One region of the Lutispora sp. QWL-02 genome, then DNA from elsewhere that is predicted to be linked to it. Evidence: a T-box and tRNA genes for the amino acid it is inferred to sense, from the RefSeq annotation. Region 1 holds a T-box; the other holds one or more tRNA genes.
The links. The T-box of region 1 lies ahead of asnS (asparagine--tRNA ligase). A T-box ahead of a tRNA ligase gene usually reads a tRNA of that ligase, here a tRNA-Asn.

Region 1 (10,116 bases):
AAGCATGTCTATCTGGCTACCGATAGAGGACAAGCTGGCTTCGAGAGTCCTGCAGAGGGAATGCTGCGTTTCATTGAAACGCTTTTGTCCTGCGGTATTACTGAACCGCAAATTACCGACATGATCGTTCGTGTTCCTCAGGAAGTGATCCACCCCACTCTTTAAGGACAATGGATATGTGCAATGAAGTAGAAGGGAGGAAGATATTTTGGTGCATTTAACCGATTATGAAAAACAAATGCTGGACGGTCAAATGGGAAAATTCAAACAAAAGGCTATGCAGTTTATAGTACGTTATGCAGAGGTGCTTGGCGCCGAGGAGTTGTGCCAGATTTCCCGTGCGACATTGTTTATTGGTGCGCAGCATTATCTGGATTGCTATGCAGAGGACACCGACTACAAAAAGATATTCTCGGAGTTTTATCTGTGCAGTGATGAAATCGTAGAGCTCGGGGAGGTATCTGAGTGCTGTAAGACACAGACCTGTGCGGCCTGCTGCGATTTGAGAGAGTATGAGCGTACCCATCTATCCAGGGAATTTCATGAACGAAATCGCAAATATCTGGAGGCAACAAAAGAAATGGGAGTAAAAATAGTAGATTCCTGTACTCCCTATTACGTGGGTTGGGTGCCGATGATGGGGGAGCATTTTGTTACGACAGAGTCGAGCAATGTGGTCATCAGCAATACGATCTTTGGAGCCTGCGGTAATTCCGACGGAGTTGAAGCTGCAGTATGCGCGGCTATTACCGGCAGAATTCCGAAATGGGGAATGCATATCAAGGAGAATCGCTATGCGACTTGTGTATTTACCTTGGATTTTGAAGTGGAGACACAAATGGAGTGGGATCTGCTGGGCTTTACACTGGGCCGTCTGCTTCCCAAGCATGAGGTGCCTGTGATCGTAAATGGATTAAAAAATGCTGAAATCAATAGGATGCGCCAATTGTGCGCATCACTTTCTGTGACAAGTGCTGCGGAAATATGTCACATCGTCGGCCTTACACCAGAGGCTCAAACACTGGATATGGCACTTGGAGGGAAAAAACCGAGGCATCAAATCCATGTTACCGAAAAGGATATGGAGGAATCACTCTCTATTCTGTGCGACAAGGGAAGCAGCAAGGTCGACTTTGTCAGCATAGGCTGCCCGCATATTTCTCTTGATGAAATTCGCGAGATTGCCCTTTATGTAAAAGGAAAAAAGCTGCCTGAGGGTGTTGAACTGCAGATATGGACAGACTATGCAACCAAGGAGATGGCAGCAGTCAACGGTTACACCAAGCTGATTGAGGACACCGGAGCTGCGCTCCTGACAGGATCCTGCCCCATTGTCATGCGTGAAGACAGCCACAGGCATGCGACTGCTATGGTAATGTTCGGTGCGAAACAGGCTTTCGGCATAAGACATCAGACAAAAGTGCCTGTCTACTACGGAGAGGTTTTCAGCTGCATTGATGCTGCATATAACGGCAGATGGGAGGAAGGCTAATGAACACATTTAGATTGAAAGCCCGCGGTGCATATCCAGGAATCGCAGAAGGTCCTGCTGTTGTTTGCCCCGACAGTATAGCCGGAAATTCCGGTGCATTGGGAGATACCGATGGTGTCATCTACGAGAAGGGTAATGTCAATTACGGAGTTTGCATCAACGATGCGATTTTGGTTGTCCCGTGTGCTAAGGGTTCCAACGGTTTTTCAGCACACTTTAAGGGCGCTCAGATTGCAGGCGTAAAGCCTGCGGGATGGATTTCCACCCGCATGGATGCCCGTCTAGGTGTTGCAGTTGCAAGTATGGGTATTCCTGCTGTTACCGATTTTGCCGATGATGAAGATCCGGTAGTAAAAATCAAAACAGGAGACTGGATAAAAATTGATGGTGCTACAGGAGAGGTGCTCATTACGTTTAAATATTGAAGAATTAATTAGTTGAAAATGAATATAGAAGTATAAATAAAATAATATCATTGAGCATATTGACAAATAGCGATAAAATAGTTAGAATTCTAATAGTAAGAATTCTAACTATTTGTTTTTGGAGGTAACCAATGAAGCACGAGAAGCTTAAAGAACTTTTTTATCTGATGTTTGAATTTATGCCTCTATATAACCAGACCATGGGGAGTATATATCGCAAAGACTATGATGTTGAGCCGCGTTTAAACAAAAATCAGAAAAAAGCGCTTTTTATGATTAAAAAACAGGGGAAAATAATACCGTCTGCGCTCGGAAGGGCCCTGGATATGCAAAGGGGAAGCCTGACCACCTTGGTGGATTTACTGGAAAAGCATGAATTTGTAAACCGTGCAACTGATAATGATGACAGGCGAAAGCTCTGGCTTTTTTTGACTCCGAAAGGAGAGGAATATATCTCGGCCTTGATGAGCAACTATGAAAAAGAGTTCGCGCAGATGTTTGACAAGATCGATCAGGAAGACATCTCGAAGATGATCGACAGCATCGGTTTCAGCAGAAATATCTTAAGAGACATAAAAGAGACAGGAGGAGTATTATGCAGATAGTTGAAAGAGAAAAATTACTGGGAGAAAGCGAAATACCCAAGCTGCTGCTCAAGTTTTCCATACCGGCTATAGTGGGAATGCTGGTCAATGGACTTTATAACTTTGTTGATATGGTTTTCATAGGAAATGGAGTAGGCCCTTTAGGTATAGCCGGGGTTAGAATGGGCTTTCCCATAATAGTTATTAATATGGCTTTCTCCATGTTGATCGGTATAGGTGCTAATTCACTTATATCTATAAGATTGGGGCAGAAGAGGAAGGAAGATGCAGAGCTGATATTAGGCAATGCTCTGGTAAGTATGATAATCATAGCTGCTTTGCTGACTATAGCTGGATTGATATTCATGAATCCCCTTCTCAAGATTTTTGGAGCCAGTGAAGATGTAATGCCCTATGCTCAAGGCTATTTGAGCATAATACTTTATGGAGCAATATTTCAGATGATCGGAATGGGAATGAATAATTTCATCAGAGGGGAAGGCAATCCCAAGATCGCAATGATCACAATGCTTATTGGAGCAATACTTAACACCATACTCGATCCCATTTTTATATTTGTATTTAAATGGGGAATACAGGGGGCAGCCCTTGCGACTATATTATCTATGGCCGTTTCTGCGATCTGGGTGCTATATTACTTCCTTTATGGCAAAAGCCTTTTGAAGATTAGAAAGCCTAACTTGAAAATAAGAAAAGATATTATTAAATCCATAGTCACCATAGGTTTAGCGCCTTTCTCCATGCAGCTGGCCTCCAGCGTATTGATAATTTTCATGAACAAGGGCCTGTCATATTATGGAGGAGATATTGCAGTATCAGCTATGGGTATAATCAATAACGTAGCCATGATATTCATGATGGTGGTATTTGGTATAAATCAGGGAGCCCAACCTATTATAGGCTTCAATTATGGAGCCCAAAAATATGATAGAGTGAAAACCGCCTTAAAATATGCTATAGGGGCTGCGACGATAGTTGTCACCATAGGCTTTATATCGACCAGGCTGTTCTCAGCTCAGATAATCGGGATTTTCAGCAATGATCCTGAGTTGATCGCTCTTGGCGCTAAAGGCTTGAGGAGAGTTTTATTATTTATGCCCATAATAGGCTTTCAGGTAGTGAGCTCCGCCTATTTCCAGGCTGTAGGAAAGCCAAAGCAGTCCATGCTCCTGAGCCTTTCACGTCAGGTGCTCATACTGATACCTATGATATTGATATTGCCTAAGTTTATGGGTCTGGAAGGCCTCTTTACGGCAGGTCCCATATCTGACTTATTTTCATCGATACTGACCGCCTTATTCTTGGTCTTTGAGCTGAAGCATTTGGACAAACAGCATGAAAATGAAAGGGTAAATACTGATCCGCGATTGGGAGACATCTAGGTGATTGACAAGTGCGGGTATCAATATTATAATGTTTGTTAATACTATTTACAGGCTATGAAGGGAAGCAAAATACAGCTTTTGTTTTAGAGAGTCGGCGGAAGGTGGGAGCCGATACGAGGTTGTATGGAGGAACGTCCCGGAGCATCTGACCGAAATCCAATGGAGAGTAGGCTCAGACGGTGCCCGCCGTTATTGGGTTTGAGCAGGCCTAGCAGGCAAGCAGGGTGGTACCGCGGAATATTATCTTTCGTCCCTTTATGGGGGGGCGAGAGATTTTTATTTTTTTGTTAAAGGGAGACGGAGACCAGGCCAAGACACGGAATATTTCACGGATTTTCACGGCAGGTATATTATGTTGATCTATCAAGATAGTGCAGAGGAGATTGAAAACCATGTTAATCCGTGTTAACCGTAACCAAAATCAAATTAGGAGGTTATATAAAATGAAAACAGTATATGTAAAAAGCTTATACAGGGATACCGAAAGCTATGCAGGAAAATCCATTACAGTAGCAGGCTGGGTAAGGAATATAAGGGTATCAAAGAATTTTGGCTTTATAGAGCTTTACGACGGAAGCTTTTTTAAGAGTGTTCAAGTCGTATTCGGCGAAGAACTGGATAACTTCAAAGATATAGCAAAGCTGAACATAAGCTCATCTCTTTATGTCGAAGGCAAGCTTGAGCTGACTCCGGGAGCAAAGCAGCCCTTTGAGATAAAGGCAGAAAAGATTGTGATAGAAGGGCTGTCCACACCGGATTATCCTTTGCAAAAGAAGAGGCATACTATGGAATACTTAAGGACGATAGCTCATCTAAGACCCAGGAGCAACACCTTTTCTGCCGTATTCAGGGTGAGATCCCTGGCAGCCTTTGCAATACACAAATTCTTCAACGAAAGAGGCTTTGTGTATGTTCATACCCCACTCATAACCGGGAGTGACGCCGAAGGGGCAGGCGAGATGTTCAGAGTAACTACCCTTGATCTTGATAACCTGCCAAGGACCCAGGACGGCAAAATAGACACTAAAGAAGACTTCTTTGGCAAGGAAACCAATCTGACAGTTAGCGGACAGTTGGAGGCAGAGACATTCGCTTTGGCTTTCAGAGATGTATACACCTTTGGACCGACTTTTAGGGCAGAAAACTCCAACACTGCACGGCATGCAGCAGAGTTTTGGATGATAGAGCCTGAAATAGCCTTTGCAGATTTGGAAGACAACATGGCATTAGCAGAGGACATGATGAAATATGTGATAAGCTATGTATTGGAGAATGCCCCCGAAGAGATGGCATTTTTCAACCAGTTTATAGACAACACCTTGCTGGAAAGGTTAGATAACATAGTGAACTCTGACTTTGGCAGAGTGACCTACACAGAAGCTGTGGATTTGCTGAAAAAATCGGGCAAGGAATTCGAATATCCGGTAGAATGGGGAATAGATCTTCAGACAGAACATGAAAGATACCTGACAGAGCAGATATTTAAAAAGCCGGTGTTTGTTATCAATTATCCTAAAGAGATCAAAGCCTTCTATATGAGGCTTAATGACGACAATAAGACGGTAGCTGCTATGGATCTGCTGGTGCCCGGAATCGGAGAAATCATAGGAGGCAGCCAGAGAGAAGAAAGATACGAAGTCCTGGAAAAGAAAATGGAAGAACTGGGATTCAATAAGGAAGACTACTGGTGGTATATGGAGCTGCGCAAATACGGCGGAACCAAACATGCTGGCTATGGTTTGGGCTTCGAGAGAATGATCATGTATCTGACAGGAATAGGCAACATCAGAGACGTAATACCCTTCCCGAGAACGGTAGGAAGTGCAGAATTTTAATATAGTGTAGCGGAGAATTAATTCTCCGCTATTTTGTTTTATTTAGGAAAGCATGTTGAAGAGCTAACATATATGGTATAATATGGACAATATGTTGCAATATTTTGACAACGAATGAATAGGGACAGCTGTCAGTAAAATGGCCCAACGACCGGCACAGGATGCATTTTATATGAAATGTCTATTTCAAAAGATGAGTGGCAAATAAAAAATAAGTAGTCACATACCTTCACCGGGTGCGAGCACCGGCAAGGGGTATCCCTTATAAGGCCGGTTCAGATATGGCGGCAAGCCGAGACATTATCTGCAATACTGATGAAAGGAAAAATAGAACGGGGTTGAATTTAAGATGGGTGAAACAGATATAAGAAAACATATACCTACTTTAGAAGAAGCAAAAATCCTATTAGACCATGGACGAAAATTAAATCCAGGTAAATGGATAGAACATTCAATGTATGTAGGTAAAGCCGCACAATTAATTGCACAGGATTGTTATAATCTGGACCCTGAGACGGCACTCATTTTAGGTATATTACACGACATTGGGAGAAGATTTGGGGTTACAAGCATGAGGCATAGTATAGTAAGTAAATGAAACGTTGACCATGCGTAAACGTTAGGCGTAATCGGCCGGTGAGCCACTGTGTCATGCGTGGATTGCTGGGGAAGGTATCACAATAAATTTATATTATATTTGGCGGAGAAGAGAGGTTAATTATGAGTATACGAATATGTAGGCTTACCCCCGAACTGTTAGATGATTATCTGTATTTTTTTGAAAATGTAGCCCATACAGATAATAAGGAATGGGATCGTTGTTATTGCCTTAATTACTGTAGTGAAGCTAATGCGGGTAGGGATTTTTCATCTCTGGATGTAAGGAGAGAATATGTAATAAAGTATGTTAAAAGCGGAAAAATACAAGGCTATTTAGCATATTGTGAGAATAAGGTTGTCGGATGGTGCAATGCTAATCGCAAATCAGACTGTTTGAAATGTGGGGGTTGGCAGCTAATATCAAAGAATGATAAAGCTTATGATTCAAATTTAAAAATTAAATCAATATTTTGCTTTACTGTGGCACCCGATATGCGAAGAAAAGGTATTGCGATACAGCTTTTAAGCTGCGTCTGTGAAGAAGCCATACAAGATGGTTTTGATTACATAGAAGCTTATCCAAATAAAAGGGAAAGCAATGTATATTATGATTATGTTGGCCCATTAGATTTATATAAAAAGTTTGGATTCGCTTTATATAAGGAGACAGACCAAAGATTTGTGATGCGAAAACGCCTGTAGCTTTATAAGGCACCACACCGCTTATTGCGAAGCAATTTTTTTTGGGTACGAGGTGCGTAGCCTAGGGTCACTTCTATGTGGTCTTGGTACGAGTGTTATAGCAGAGCTCTGGGGTCTGACCCAAAAGGAATACCCTAACCCTCGTACCCCGTACCCCGTGCCTCGCAGCCATAAAAAATACTGCGTATTTTTTATATATTGTACAATAGATAAACAGGACTTTGTGAGGTTTGGAGGAGCGATGTTTTGGCGGCCTCTTAATAGGTAAGGCCTCCAAGATTATATATAAACTAGGAGGTATTTATGAAGGAAATAATTTTGTGTGATGATACAGATTTATTGGACGTTATATTATTATGTCAGGAATATTCTTTAGGTATTGAGGTACAATCATTTTATGATCCAGAGTACCTTGAAAAAGAGATTGATGGATTAAAAAAACATATTGATGCTATAAAAAATGTTAAAAGCAAATCAGTCCATGGTCCTTTTGCGGATTTATGTCTGGGTAGTTCTGATAAGATGATTAGAGAGGTAACAAGGAACAGATTTGAGTATGCTTATGGTGCCGCTAAAAAATTGAAGGCTCAAAATCTTGTGTTACATCATGGGTATGTGCCTAAGACAAGCTACCCACCAAATTGGATAAAAAGAAGCTTTAAGTTTTTTGATGATTTTTTTGCAAATAAGAGTAATGATATTAAAATACATTTGGAAAATGTTTTAGAATTTGATAGTGATATGTTATTTGAGGTGGTTGAGGGACTACAAGGTAAAAATATTGATGTTTGTTTGGATATAGGTCATGCTCATTGCAATTCTAAGATTTCAGTTGTTGAATGGATAAAGAGGTTAAAAGGTAAGATAGGTTATGTACATATGCATGATAATAATGGTTTTGAAGATGAACACTTAGGATTGGGGATGGGGAATATTCCTTTAGATGAAGTATGTGAGGCTTTAGAACAATATTCTCCTCAAGCTATTTGGGCAATTGAGTCTAAAACTGATCATATACAAAAAAGTATAGATTGGATGGTGACGCGAGGATACATAAAATAAAGAGTTTACCATGCGTGACTACCCTAACTTAATGGGGTATGGTCAATCGCCCAAAACCAATATTCTTGCAAGGACGCTGGAGAAAAGGCTTTAGAATGGGTGCTGCCAAACGTGAGGTAGAGGTACTACAAGGTACAAGGAATTATGAAAGACTCATAGTGCTTTGAGGCCGAAAAAGCTGCCTACATAAGGAAGGAGTCGTCGGCAGGTAACTTGGCTGTCTTACCTTAACTGTGCAATCCCGCGCTATAGGTGAGAGCTCATTCGCAAGCCGGCAAATTTACTTATAATATTAAAAATGGAGATAAATATGAAGCTAAACATAAAAAGGATGAATTATGAAGAAGCAAATGAAATTTCAAAATGGATTTACCAAGAGCCATATTCAATTTATAGCTATGATGGAAGTGATAGCTGCATAAGAGAACTACTTGATGGTAATTACTTTTCTGCTGCTGACGAAGAGAATAAGCTTTTAGGATATTATTGTTTTAATGAATCTGCTCAAGTTCCAGCAGGTAAACAATTTGGTGTTTATGATGATGAAGATTTAATCGACGTTGGTTTGGGAATAAGGCCTGATTTATGTGGGCACCGTAAGTTGGTATTTGAGTAAATATTCTAGATGAAGAATTATATCAGATGAGGTTAGATATATGGGCAATATCGTTGGTAAGTTAATTATAAAGTTAAGCTGCATTCATCTAAATTGATTTACATTAATAGAAAATGCGATTTATGAATTAAGCATAACAAATCCGATAAATCGAAATCTGAAGGGGGAATTTGAGTATGAAAAAGATAGCAGTAGTTATTTACCCGTACTTTTCTTTACAAGAAATCACTACACTAACTTCTTGCTTAAAAATATGGTTTGGTAAAGATATAGATTATTTGGGTAGTGAGCTAAATATTTATGAAAGTGAAGAAGGCTTTCAGGTCACACCTACAAAAACTTTTAATGATGTAGATTTAGATGATTACAGCTGTGTTATATTGCCTGGAATCATTAATCCTTTGCCTGCTTTATATGATAACCGGCTTATTAATTTTCTTTCCGGATTGAAAGACAAAGACATTTTAATAGCATCAATATCAAGTTCTCCGCTTTTGTTAGCTAAAGCAGATCTATTAAGTGAAGTAAAATTTACAGCCGGTATCTTTATGCAAATGGTTGATGTATTCTCATTCATTAAAAAGGAAAATTTCATTCATCAACCTATAGTAAAAGACAAGAATATTATTACTGCAATCGGTTTTGCTTTTAGAGAGTTTGCACAGCTTGTTTTAAATGAATTGGGGTTAGATGTAGGTGAGTCATTTATGCTCCCTGTTACTAAAGAATATACAGAAGATGAACTAACGTTTTACTGGGAAAATGATGATTATCAAGAATTTTTAGAGGAATTAGAAGGATATCAAAATTAATAGGGATTAAAAATTCCAAGTTATGGAGCAATATTAGAATATTGAAGGGATGTGTTTGTGATCAGAAAAATAATGCTAACATTTTTATTTCTCACTTTTTTAGTTGCTACTATTGGGTGTAGCAGTGCCACTAATACTCCTAAGAAAATAAATAGTACAGAAACAAGTTCCGCCATGTTCAACCTTCAAGATTATTAACTCCTTAATTGGTCTTGAGACCAAAGTGTTGGAGGATGAAAGCACCAGTTTTAAATGGGATGGAACAGATTATTCAATTGAGTCATGGAATAAGGACCAAACGTTGAAATCTGCTGTTTCCAACTCAGTAGTTTGGTATTTTCAAATCCTTGCATCAAAGATTGGCGAAGACAAGATGCAGGATTATATTAATAGAACGGACTATGGAAACAAAGATATTTCTGGCGGTATAACAAAATTTTGGCTTCAATCCTCTTTGAAGATATCACCCATAGAGCAAGTAAATATCTTAAGAAAATTTTACGATTATCAATTGCCTTTTTCCAAAAGGAATATAGATATTGTTAAGGATGTTATCGTTTTAACTACTGAAAATGGAATTAA
Region 2 (10,116 bases), 1.0 Mb from region 1:
GGCGAGCGAACGGGGAAGAGCCCAAACCAAAGAGGGAAACCACTTTGGGGTTAGGACCGGCATAAACCATAAGACCCTTAGCCGAATAGAGCTGGAAAGCTCAATCGCAGAAGGTAAAAATCCTGTAGGCGAAAAGGGAAATATGGAAGCCGGAATCCAGAGTACCACGAGGAACGAGAAACCTAGTGGGAAGACGGGAGGCCCACCTCCCAAGGCTAAATACTACCTGGTGACCGATAGCGCACAGTACCGTGAGGGAAAGGTGAAAAGAACCCCGGGAGGGGAGTGAAAAAGAACCTGAAACCGTATGCTTACAATCGGTGGGAGCACATTTAAGTGTGACCGCGTACTTTTTGTAGAACGGACCAGCGAGTTGCGATGGCTAGCGAGGTTAAGGACTTTTGGTCTGAAGCCGAAGCGAAAGCGAGCCTTAATAGGGCGTAAAGTTAGCTATTGCAGACCCGAAACCGGGTGACCTATCCATGGACAGGGTGAAGTTGAAGTAAAATTCAATGGAGGCCCGAACTCACCGTTGTTGAAAAAACGGGGGATGAGCTGTGGATAGCGGAGAAATTCCAATCGAACTCGGAGATAGCTGGTTCTCCCCGAAATAGCTTTAGGGCTAGCCTCAATGGAGAATCTCGGAGGTAGAGCACTGAATGGGCTAGGGGCTTTTAAGGTTACCGAACCCTATCAAACTCCGAATGCCGAAGATTTGCTCATTGGGAGTCAGACTACGAATGATAAGATCCGTGGTCAAAAGGGAAAGAGCCCAGACCATCAGCTAAGGTCCCCAAATCCAAACTAAGTGGAAAAGGATGTGTGACTACACAGACAACCAGGATGTTGGCTTAGAAGCAGCCACTCATTGAAAGAGTGCGTAATAGCTCACTGGTCAAGTGGTCATGCGCCGAAAATGTCCGGGGCTAAAGTTTGGTACCGAAGCTATGGCTTTTGAGAAGTGGGAAGTGAGAGGTGAGAAGTGGGAATGATAAAAGGCTTTAAGGATATGAGAATATATCAAAAATCCTATGAACTAAGCATAAAAGTTCACACATTAACACTTAAATACCCAGAGTATGAAAAGTATGAGATAGGAAGCCAGATAAGAAGATCAGCAATGTCAGTACCGTTAAACATAGCAGAAGGCTATGGAAAGAAAGAATCAATTGCAGACTTTAAGAGATTTCTAAGAATGGCATTAGGGTCATGCAATGAGATAGAGGTACTGATGGATATGAGCAAAGACTTAGGCTATATAGATGAAAGTACACATAAAGAAATAACCGAACAATATATAGCAGTGAGGAAGCAGATAATATCGACGATCGAAAAATGGAAGAATGGCTAAAAATCTCAAATCTCACACCTGACTTCCCACTTCTCAAAGGGGTAGGGGAGCATTCTATGTAGGCTGAAGCTATACCGAAAGGAGTAGTGGACTGCATAGAAGAGAGAATGCTGGTATAAGTAGCGAAAGTTAAGTGAGAATCTTAACCGTCGAAAATCTAAGGATTCCTGAGGAAGGTTCGTCCGCTCAGGGTAAGTCGGGACCTAAGGAGAGGCGTATAGCGTATCCGATGGACAATCGGTTGACATTCCGATACCACCTAGAATCGCATGAAGGAAGCAGTGACGCAGGAGGATAAGATGAGCACGGTGTTGGTAATCCGTGTCCAAGCACAAAGGCTGACATACAGGAAAGACCGTATGTCATAAGGCTGATGTGTAAAGGGGAGTGAAATCCAAGTAACGAAGCATCTGATTTCACACTGTCAAGAAAAGCTGCTAACGAGAAACTAGGTGCCCGTACCGCAAACCGACACAGGTAGATGAGGAGAGAATCCTAAGACGAGCGAGAGAAGCGTTGTTAAGGAACTCGGCAAAATAACCCCGTAACTTCGGGAGAAGGGGTACTCTAGAGATAGAGTCGCAGTGAAAAGGCCCAAGCGACTGTTTAGCAAAAACACAGGTCTCTGCTAAATCGAAAGATGAAGTATAGGGGCTGACGCCTGCCCGGTGCTGGAAGGTTAAGGGGAATGCTTAGCGCAAGCGAAGGTATGAACTTAAGCCCCAGTAAACGGCGGCCGTAACTATAACGGTCCTAAGGTAGCGAAATTCCTTGTCAGGTAAGTTCTGACCCGCACGAATGGCGTAACGACTTGGGCACTGTCTCGACAACGCGCTCGGCGAAATTGTAGTACTAGTGAAGATGCTAGTTACCCGCGATTGGACGGAAAGACCCCGTAGAGCTTTACTGTAGCTTGGCATTGGGTTTCGGTATTTCATGTACAGGATAGGTGGGAGACTGAGAAATTAAGACGCCAGTCTTAATGGAGTCACCGTTGGGATACCACTCTTGAGATACTGAAATTCTAACCAGTGGCCATATAACTGGTCATGGGACATAGCCAGGCGGGCAGTTTGACTGGGGCGGTCGCCTCCCAAAGAGTAACGGAGGCGTCCAAAGGTTCCCTCAGAATGGTTGGAAATCATTCGCAGAGTGCAAAGGCAAAAGGGAGCTTAACTGCAAGAGAGACAACTCGAGCAGATACGAAAGTAGGGCTTAGTGATCCGGTGGTACCGAGTGGAAGGGCCATCGCTCAACGGATAAAAGCTACCTCGGGGATAACAGGCTTATCTCCCCCAAGAGTCCACATCGACGGGGAGGTTTGGCACCTCGATGTCGGCTCGTCGCATCCTGGGGCTGGAGTAGGTCCCAAGGGTTGGGCTGTTCGCCCATTAAAGCGGCACGCGAGCTGGGTTCAGAACGTCGTGAGACAGTTCGGTCCCTATCCGTCGCGGGCGCAGGAAATTTGAGGAGATCTGTCCTTAGTACGAGAGGACCGGGATGGACGAACCTCTGGTGTATCAGTTGTCCTGCCAAGGGCATAGCTGAGTAGCTAAGTTCGGAACGGATAAGCGCTGAAGGCATCTAAGCGCGAAGCCGGCTTCAAGATGAGATTTCCCACAGAGTAATCTGGTAAGACCCCATGTAGACCACGTGGTAGATAGGTCGGAGGTGTAAGTACAGCAATGTATGCAGCTGACCGATACTAATAGGTCGAGGGCTTGATCTAAAAATATTCTTCAGACAAACAAAGCTCAGATATTGTGTAGTTTTGAAGGTGCACGCAGCCTTAAGCTGCGAGCCGCTAGCTACTAGCCACTGGCTGCTAGCTAGAAAAAAAGACCCCAAGGGAATGCCCTAATCTAGAGGCCAGAAGCCATAGACTAGAGGCTGACCCAAAAGGAATACCTCATAGCAAATTATCCGGTGACAATAACAGAGAGGCCACACCTGTTCCCATGCCGAACACAGAAGTTAAGCTCTCTAGTGCCGATGGTACTTGGACCGCAGGGTCCCGGGAGAGTAGGTCGTCGCCGGGTTCAATACTCCTCAATAGCTCAGTCGGTAGAGCATGCGGCTGTTAACCGCAGGGTCGTTGGTTCGAGTCCAACTTGAGGAGCCATTTTTTATTTTTTGGAACAATAATTATAAAACCGTAACAGAATCTATATCTTGTTACGGTTTTATTTTATTATGCTAGCAGCCCATATCGGTGATACCTCTTTTAATATGATAATACATGGCGAGGGCAGCACCATTGGCATCCCGCTGTTCAATGAAATGGGAGATGAGACGATGGTTGGTCAGGGCGTTCTCGGAAGAAAGCTCATGTGTCCCCGCATATACTGCCGTATTGATAGCATCGCTTATGGAGGCCTCTATAGCGGGCAGCATGAGCTCAATAACACTATTATGTGTTGCTTTTGCAATCGCGGCATGAAATTGCTGATCTGCTTCAGCATATGGTTCACCGGCCAGAATCAGCTCTGCAGCTTTGCGTTCATATGAAATAATTTCTCTGATCTCCTCATCGCTTGCCCGCTCCACTACAAGACGAACATTGGCAGGCTCCAGTATAAGCCGCATCTCAAACCAGTTATGCACCAGCTTCTTTTTATCCTCTAAATAAGAAATGCCAAAGGGATCATTTTGTACATATGGATTTGCCGTAACAAAAGTGCCCCGTCCCCGCTCTATTGTCAATACACCGTTTGCAACAAGCGTTTTTACGGCCTCACGTATTGTTGTGCGGCTCACTCCTAGCTCTTCGGCAAGCTGGTTTTCATTGGGAAGCTTATCATTGGGTTTATACCTTTTTTCCAAAAAGATCATATCGCTTATTATATTTGCAATGTTTTGGGAAATAGGAATAAAGTTGTTAGCCATTTATTTCTCCTTTTTTCCAAATAAATTATATAGACATTATACCACATTTGTTTTCAAAACTCAGTATTTATTTTTTATTAGCCTGATACATAGTATGTCTCTATGCATAATAATATAAAAATGTTGACATATCGCTGAATAAAGGATAAAATTTCGTTAAGACATCATACAACGTTTGCAAACGATTCTTGAAAACCCTATTAAGTGTTAAATCAAACCATATAGACATCATATGACGTATAATTTAATGTATATATACCGCATTAAATATTTTACAGCAGTAAGCTTATATTAACTGATAAAAGAGTGCATCGTGAAGGGACTTAGAATTTGTTAGTTTTGACGCAACCCTATGCAAGCTTACAAAAGTCTAAGTCTCGGAGCTTCCGCAATCGTTATCAGTCAATATAAAAGCTATGTAACGTATTTATTGCAACTTATATAGAATTTAAAATCCAAATATATTACTTGGACTTGAAACGGAGGAAAGAGAATATGAGAAGTGACCAAATGAAGGCAGGTGTGACGAGGATTCCACACAGGGCGCTGTTCAAGGCTTTAGGATTGACGGACAAAGAAATACGACAGCCTATGATCGGTATTGTAAATGCCCAGAATGATATTATCCCGGGGCATCTCCACCTGGATACCATTGTGGAAGCAGTTAAAGCCGGGGTGCGGATGGCAGGGGGAACACCATTCCAATTCCCCGCAATTGGAGTATGTGATGGAATAGCAATGGGCCATGAGGGGATGAAATATTCACTGATCAGCCGGGAACATATTGCGGATTCTATAGAAATAATGGCAATGGCACATCCCTTTGATGCTCTGGTATTTGTTCCTAACTGTGACAAAATCGTGCCCGGGATGCTGATGGCTGCATTAAGATTAAATATACCCAGCATATTTGTCAGCGGAGGTCCAATGATGCCCGGTTATAGTAACAACAAAAAGCTTACGGTTACAAGCGCATTTGAGGCGGTAGGTTCAGTGGGTGCAAACAAGATGACTGCGGAGGATGCGGCTGAGATAGAAGAGTATTCATGTCCGGGCTGCGGCTCATGCGCAGGAATGTTCACAGCCAATTCAATGAATTGTATGACAGAGGTAATCGGAATGGGCTTGCCCGGCAACGGAACTGTTCCCGCTGTCCACGCTTCCCGCATACGGCTTGCTAAGGAAGCGGGCATGAGGGTGATGGAACTGCTGGGAAAGAATATTCTTCCCAGGGATATTATAACGCCTGATGCATTGCATAATGCCCTTACGGCAGATATGGCATTAGGCTGCTCATCCAATACGGTGCTTCATCTTCCTGCTATTGCACATTCGGCCGGTATCGAAGTCAACCTGGAAGATATAAACAGCATAAGCAAGGCAACACCTCAATTAGTTAAGCTAAGCCCTGCAGGCTCCGATTGTTTAGTAGATCTATGGCAGGCAGGCGGCCTTCCTGCTGTGTTGAAGGAGCTGGACAAATACGGCCTGATACATACCGATTGCATGACTGTGACCGGCAAGACAGTTGGTGAAAATATTAAAGATGCATTTGTTAAGGATCATAGTATTATAAGAAGCCGTGAAAATGCATATTCGCCTGATGGCGGGCTTGCGATTCTTTGGGGCAACCTGGCCTTAGACGGTGCAGTAGTAAAAAAAGGCGCCGTACTGCCGGAGATGATGGTCCATAGCGGCCCTGCCAAAGTCTATAATAGCGAAGAAGAGTGCGTAGAGGCTCTTATGGCAGGCAAAGTGGCAGCGGGAGATGTAGTTGTAGTACGCTACGAGGGACCTAAAGGGGGCCCCGGCATGCGGGAAATGCTTACGCCGACATCTGTTATCGCAGGCATGGGCCTGGACAATACCGTAGCACTGATTACTGACGGGAGATTTTCCGGTGCATCCAGAGGGGCAGCAATAGGCCATATATCACCTGAAGCTGCTGCCGGAGGTTTGATCGGTATTATAGAAGAAGGAGATACCATCAGTATCGATATTCCCAACAATAAATTGGAGCTCTTAGTAGATGAAAAAACCATAGCTGCCAGAAAAGCCAAGTTTGTACCTTTGGAAAAACCTGTACCGAACGGGTATCTCAAGCGTTACCGCAAAATGGTTACCTCTGCTAACACCGGAGCAATATTTGGAGAATAGACGAAAGTATATTGCTGTTTTGAATTCTATTCCTTCGCTATATACAATAGCGAGGCAGAATATAAAAAAATTAAGGGGGCTAAGAATATGAAAAAAATGCAACGTATAATGGCTGTACTATTGACTTTAATCATGGTATTTGGTCTTGCTTCCTGTGCGCAGAAAGCAGCACCATCTTCAGGAGGAGCACCTGCCTCAGAAACACCTGCTGCTGAGGCTCCTGGCAAATCAGTTGTCATCAAATTAGGTACTACTGTCAACGAACAAGACAGCTTCCAGATCGCTGCTGAAAAGTTTGCAGAGCTGGTGGCACAACGCACTAATAATGCTTATAAAATCGAAATCTATCCCAACGCTGCTCTGGGAGACGAGCGAACCATGTTAGAGGGCATGCAGATGGGCACTCTTGACATGGGGATAATAACAAGCGGGCCTTTTGTTAACTTTGCACCTGAAATGGGTGTTTTGGACATGCCTTTCCTGTTCAGCAGCAATGAGGATGTATACAAAGTCCTTGATGGCGAGATAGGCAAGGAGTTGCTTGCTAAATTAGAAGCTGCACAGCTCAAGGGGCTTGCCTATGCAGAGAGGGGTTTCCGCAATCTCACCAACAGTGTTCGCCCTGTAGAAAAAGCAGCCGATATCAAGGATTTAAAGATTCGAGTCATGGAAAATGAGGTTTACATAGCTACTTTTGGAGCATTAGGAGTAAACACTGTGCCTATGGCATGGACTGAAGCACTTACCGCTTTACAGCAAAAGACTATTCAAGGACAGGAAAACCCTGTTAATGTAATTCATGCCTTCAAGCTTTGGGAATCGCAGAAATATGTTACTATGACTCGCCATGCTTATGCGGCTGCACTGATCACCATGAGCCTTGACAAATTCAACAGCTTGCCTGGAGATGTACAGAAAATATTCGCAGATTCGGCTCAAGAGGCTGCAGAATATGAGCGTGAATGGGTTGCACAGAATGAAGAAAAGCAAATGGCTGAACTGGAACAAAACGGGATGACAATAATCAAGGAACCGGATCTGGAAAGCTTCAAAGCAGCAGTTGCTAAAGTATATGAAAGATATCCTCAGTATAGCGAATATCTTTCAAGGATCGGGGCGGCTCTTAAATAGATAGCAATAAAGGGGGGTGCATTCTATGGCGGTTGCAAGAGCAATAAATAAAGTGAGCGATTTGCTCGATAAGATATGCAGCGTCATTTTGGTAGCAATGCTGGCCGGAATGGTGCTGACTACATCCCTGCAAATCATATGCCGTGTGTTCTTCACTGCCCTTTCATGGAGTGAGGAGGTTACACGTTATCTTTTAGTATGGTCAACCTTTATTGGTGCGGGCTGTGTATATAAAAAAGGAGGGCATATTTCAGTGACATTTGCACAAGAGAAGTTACCGCAGAAGCTGCAAAAGGGTGCACAGATTTTGGTACATCTATTGTGCGGAGCGTTATTTGCAATTGCTGTATACTATGGTTTCAAATATATGGACAAGCAAGGCACCCAGCTTTCTGCAGCACTGCGTATTCCTATGAGCCTGATGTACATGGCCATACCTCTTGGATGTGGTGTGATGCTGCTGCATGCATTTAATGCAATAATCCAGATATTTGTTAAAAAGGAGGCGGCGGGGGAATGACTGCATTGCTATTTTCTGTTTTCATAATCGGACTTTTGATAGGCATACCCATTGCTTTTGCCATAGCCATCGCAGCTATCGCGGTACTCGTTAAGGGAGATGTAAGGCTTCTTATAGTAGTGCAGCGCTTATTTGCCGCCACTGACTCCTTCCCGCTTACCGCAGTACCTTTTTTTATACTCGCAGGTGATTTGCTTGCACGCGGGACCATGTCACGAAAACTGGTTACCTTCGCCGAGTCCCTTACCGGCAGAATAAGGGGCGGGCTATCTGTGGTTTCTATTATAGCCGGTATGTTTTTTGCGGCTATTTCAGGCTCCGGTGCTGCAACAACAGCTGCTGTGGGTGCTACACTCATACCTGAGCTCAAAAATAGAGGATACAAGGAGGATTCATCTACTGCGCTTATTGCTTCTGCAGGCTGTATTGGCGTAGTCATTCCTCCTTCGGTGCCTATGGTGTTATATGCGGTTATTGCAGACCAAAGCGTGACACAGCTCTTTAAAAATGGCTTTTTGCCGGGAGTTATGATGGGAGGCATCTTAATCGCCATTTCCCTTCTCCAGGCATATAAATATAATTATCCCTTGAGTACAGCATTTTCCTGGAGAAACGTGCTGGTAACTTTTAAACAATCTATCTGGGGTTTGCTGATGCCCTTGATTATTCTCGGCGGTATATTTTCAGGCTATTTCACGCCCTCAGAGGCGGCAGCAGTAGCGGTGGTATATTCCATGGCGGTTTCAATGTTCATATACCGTGACCTCACTTTGAAAGAGCTGGGAAAGATCATGTTGGGAAGTGCAAAGACCTCAGCTATTATTATGATTATCATAGCGTGCAGCGGAGTGTTTGGATGGGTTCTTGCCAACTGGAAGATACCAGAAGCCGTAGCACAAGGAATACTATCCGTATCCAGCAGCAAATACGTTATTTTATTATTGATTGCTGTTATTATATTAATAGCAGGCGTTTTTATGGAGACATCATCTGCAGTTATCTTGCTGACACCGGTGTTCTTGCCGTTAGTGCGTGCCCTTGGGATCAATTTAGTACATTTTGGGATCATATTCACCGTGGGCATCTCTATAGGCATGATCACTCCGCCAGTAGCAATCAATTTGTTTGTTGGCTCCAGCATTACAGGCATGCCTATTGAGCGGATAGCCAAGGCAGTATGGCCATATTTGTTTGGCTTGATTGCTATGTTTCTTGTTTATGTCTATTTGCCGCTGTTTATCCCAGGACTGCTATTATAGCAAGAATCAATATGGAATACAATATGAAGAAACCCCGGATTTAATCCTATCCGGGGTTTCTTCTATTTAAACCTGGGCAAAATGCCTGCATTTTGGGAAGCTTTAATAGTTACTGCCACTGTAGGGCCAATTATTACTCCGCCGGCTCCCATAACTTTGATGCCTATATACATAGATATGAGAGAAATAAGCGGATGAATGCCCAACTGCTGCCCTACGATCTTTGGCTCTATCATATATCTTATTGTAACAATTATGCCATATAATACGAGAAGGGATATGCCCAATTTATATTTCCCGGCTATGATAGATATTATCCCCCAAGGCACATAAACGCTTCCGGTTCCTAAAATAGGAAGTATATCAACCAATGCTACGAATACGGATATGATAAAGGCATATTTTATGCCTATGATATTAAGCCCTATCAATGATTCCGTAAAGGTTATGGTGAGAAGTATCAATTGGGCCTTCAAAAATCCTATGAGGGCATTGAGCAGATTTTTTTTGAAGTTGAACAATTTCTCCTTCCATGCAGGAGTGAATTGTCTTAATAAGAAGTCTCCGATTTTCTCTGAATCCTTGGCAAAAAAGAAGGTTGCAACTGTGGTGATCAGGAATAATATTGCGAACCCCGGCAATTTATAAAGTGTATTCACAGCGGATTTAGCCGTGCTGCTTAACAAGATGCCCAATTTATCCAGAATGCTCTTTGCTATATCCGTGGCATAGGTAGTGACCTCTTTAGGAAGCTGAAAATATAGGTTTTGGGCTTCCTTTGACAAATTCGAAAAGAAATCATACACATCATT

Region 2: it has a tRNA-Asn gene. The T-box ahead of asnS (asparagine--tRNA ligase) is inferred to sense a tRNA for this amino acid. The anticodon was not compared.

The regions. Positions count from the first base shown of each region.
Region 1 covers NZ_CM177762.1:3,691,960-3,702,075, reverse strand. Annotated here, with positions in the region: gene AC4HCY_RS17635 (DUF6282 family protein) at 1-165, shown strand, start outside; gene AC4HCY_RS17630 (aconitase X catalytic domain-containing protein) at 212-1,492, shown strand; gene AC4HCY_RS17625 (aconitase X swivel domain-containing protein) at 1,492-1,917, shown strand; gene AC4HCY_RS17620 (MarR family winged helix-turn-helix transcriptional regulator) at 2,049-2,522, shown strand; gene AC4HCY_RS17615 (MATE family efflux transporter) at 2,513-3,904, shown strand; T-box leader at 3,953-4,165, shown strand; gene asnS (asparagine--tRNA ligase) at 4,351-5,742, shown strand; gene AC4HCY_RS17605 (HD domain-containing protein) at 6,092-6,340, shown strand; gene AC4HCY_RS17600 (GNAT family N-acetyltransferase) at 6,463-7,044, shown strand; gene AC4HCY_RS17595 (sugar phosphate isomerase/epimerase family protein) at 7,348-8,106, shown strand; gene AC4HCY_RS17590 (hypothetical protein) at 8,417-8,722, shown strand; gene AC4HCY_RS17585 (DJ-1/PfpI family protein) at 8,899-9,534, shown strand; gene AC4HCY_RS17580 (penicillin-binding transpeptidase domain-containing protein) at 9,686-10,116, shown strand, end outside.
Region 2 covers NZ_CM177762.1:187,011-197,126, reverse strand. Annotated here, with positions in the region: rRNA gene AC4HCY_RS00820 (23S ribosomal RNA) at 1-3,080, shown strand, start outside; rRNA gene rrf (5S ribosomal RNA) at 3,274-3,390, shown strand; tRNA gene AC4HCY_RS00810 (tRNA-Asn) at 3,398-3,473, shown strand; gene AC4HCY_RS00805 (FadR/GntR family transcriptional regulator) at 3,548-4,237, opposite strand; gene ilvD (dihydroxy-acid dehydratase) at 4,733-6,394, shown strand; gene AC4HCY_RS00795 (TRAP transporter substrate-binding protein) at 6,482-7,525, shown strand; gene AC4HCY_RS00790 (TRAP transporter small permease) at 7,551-8,045, shown strand; gene AC4HCY_RS00785 (TRAP transporter large permease) at 8,042-9,304, shown strand; gene ytvI (sporulation integral membrane protein YtvI) at 9,367-10,116, opposite strand, start outside.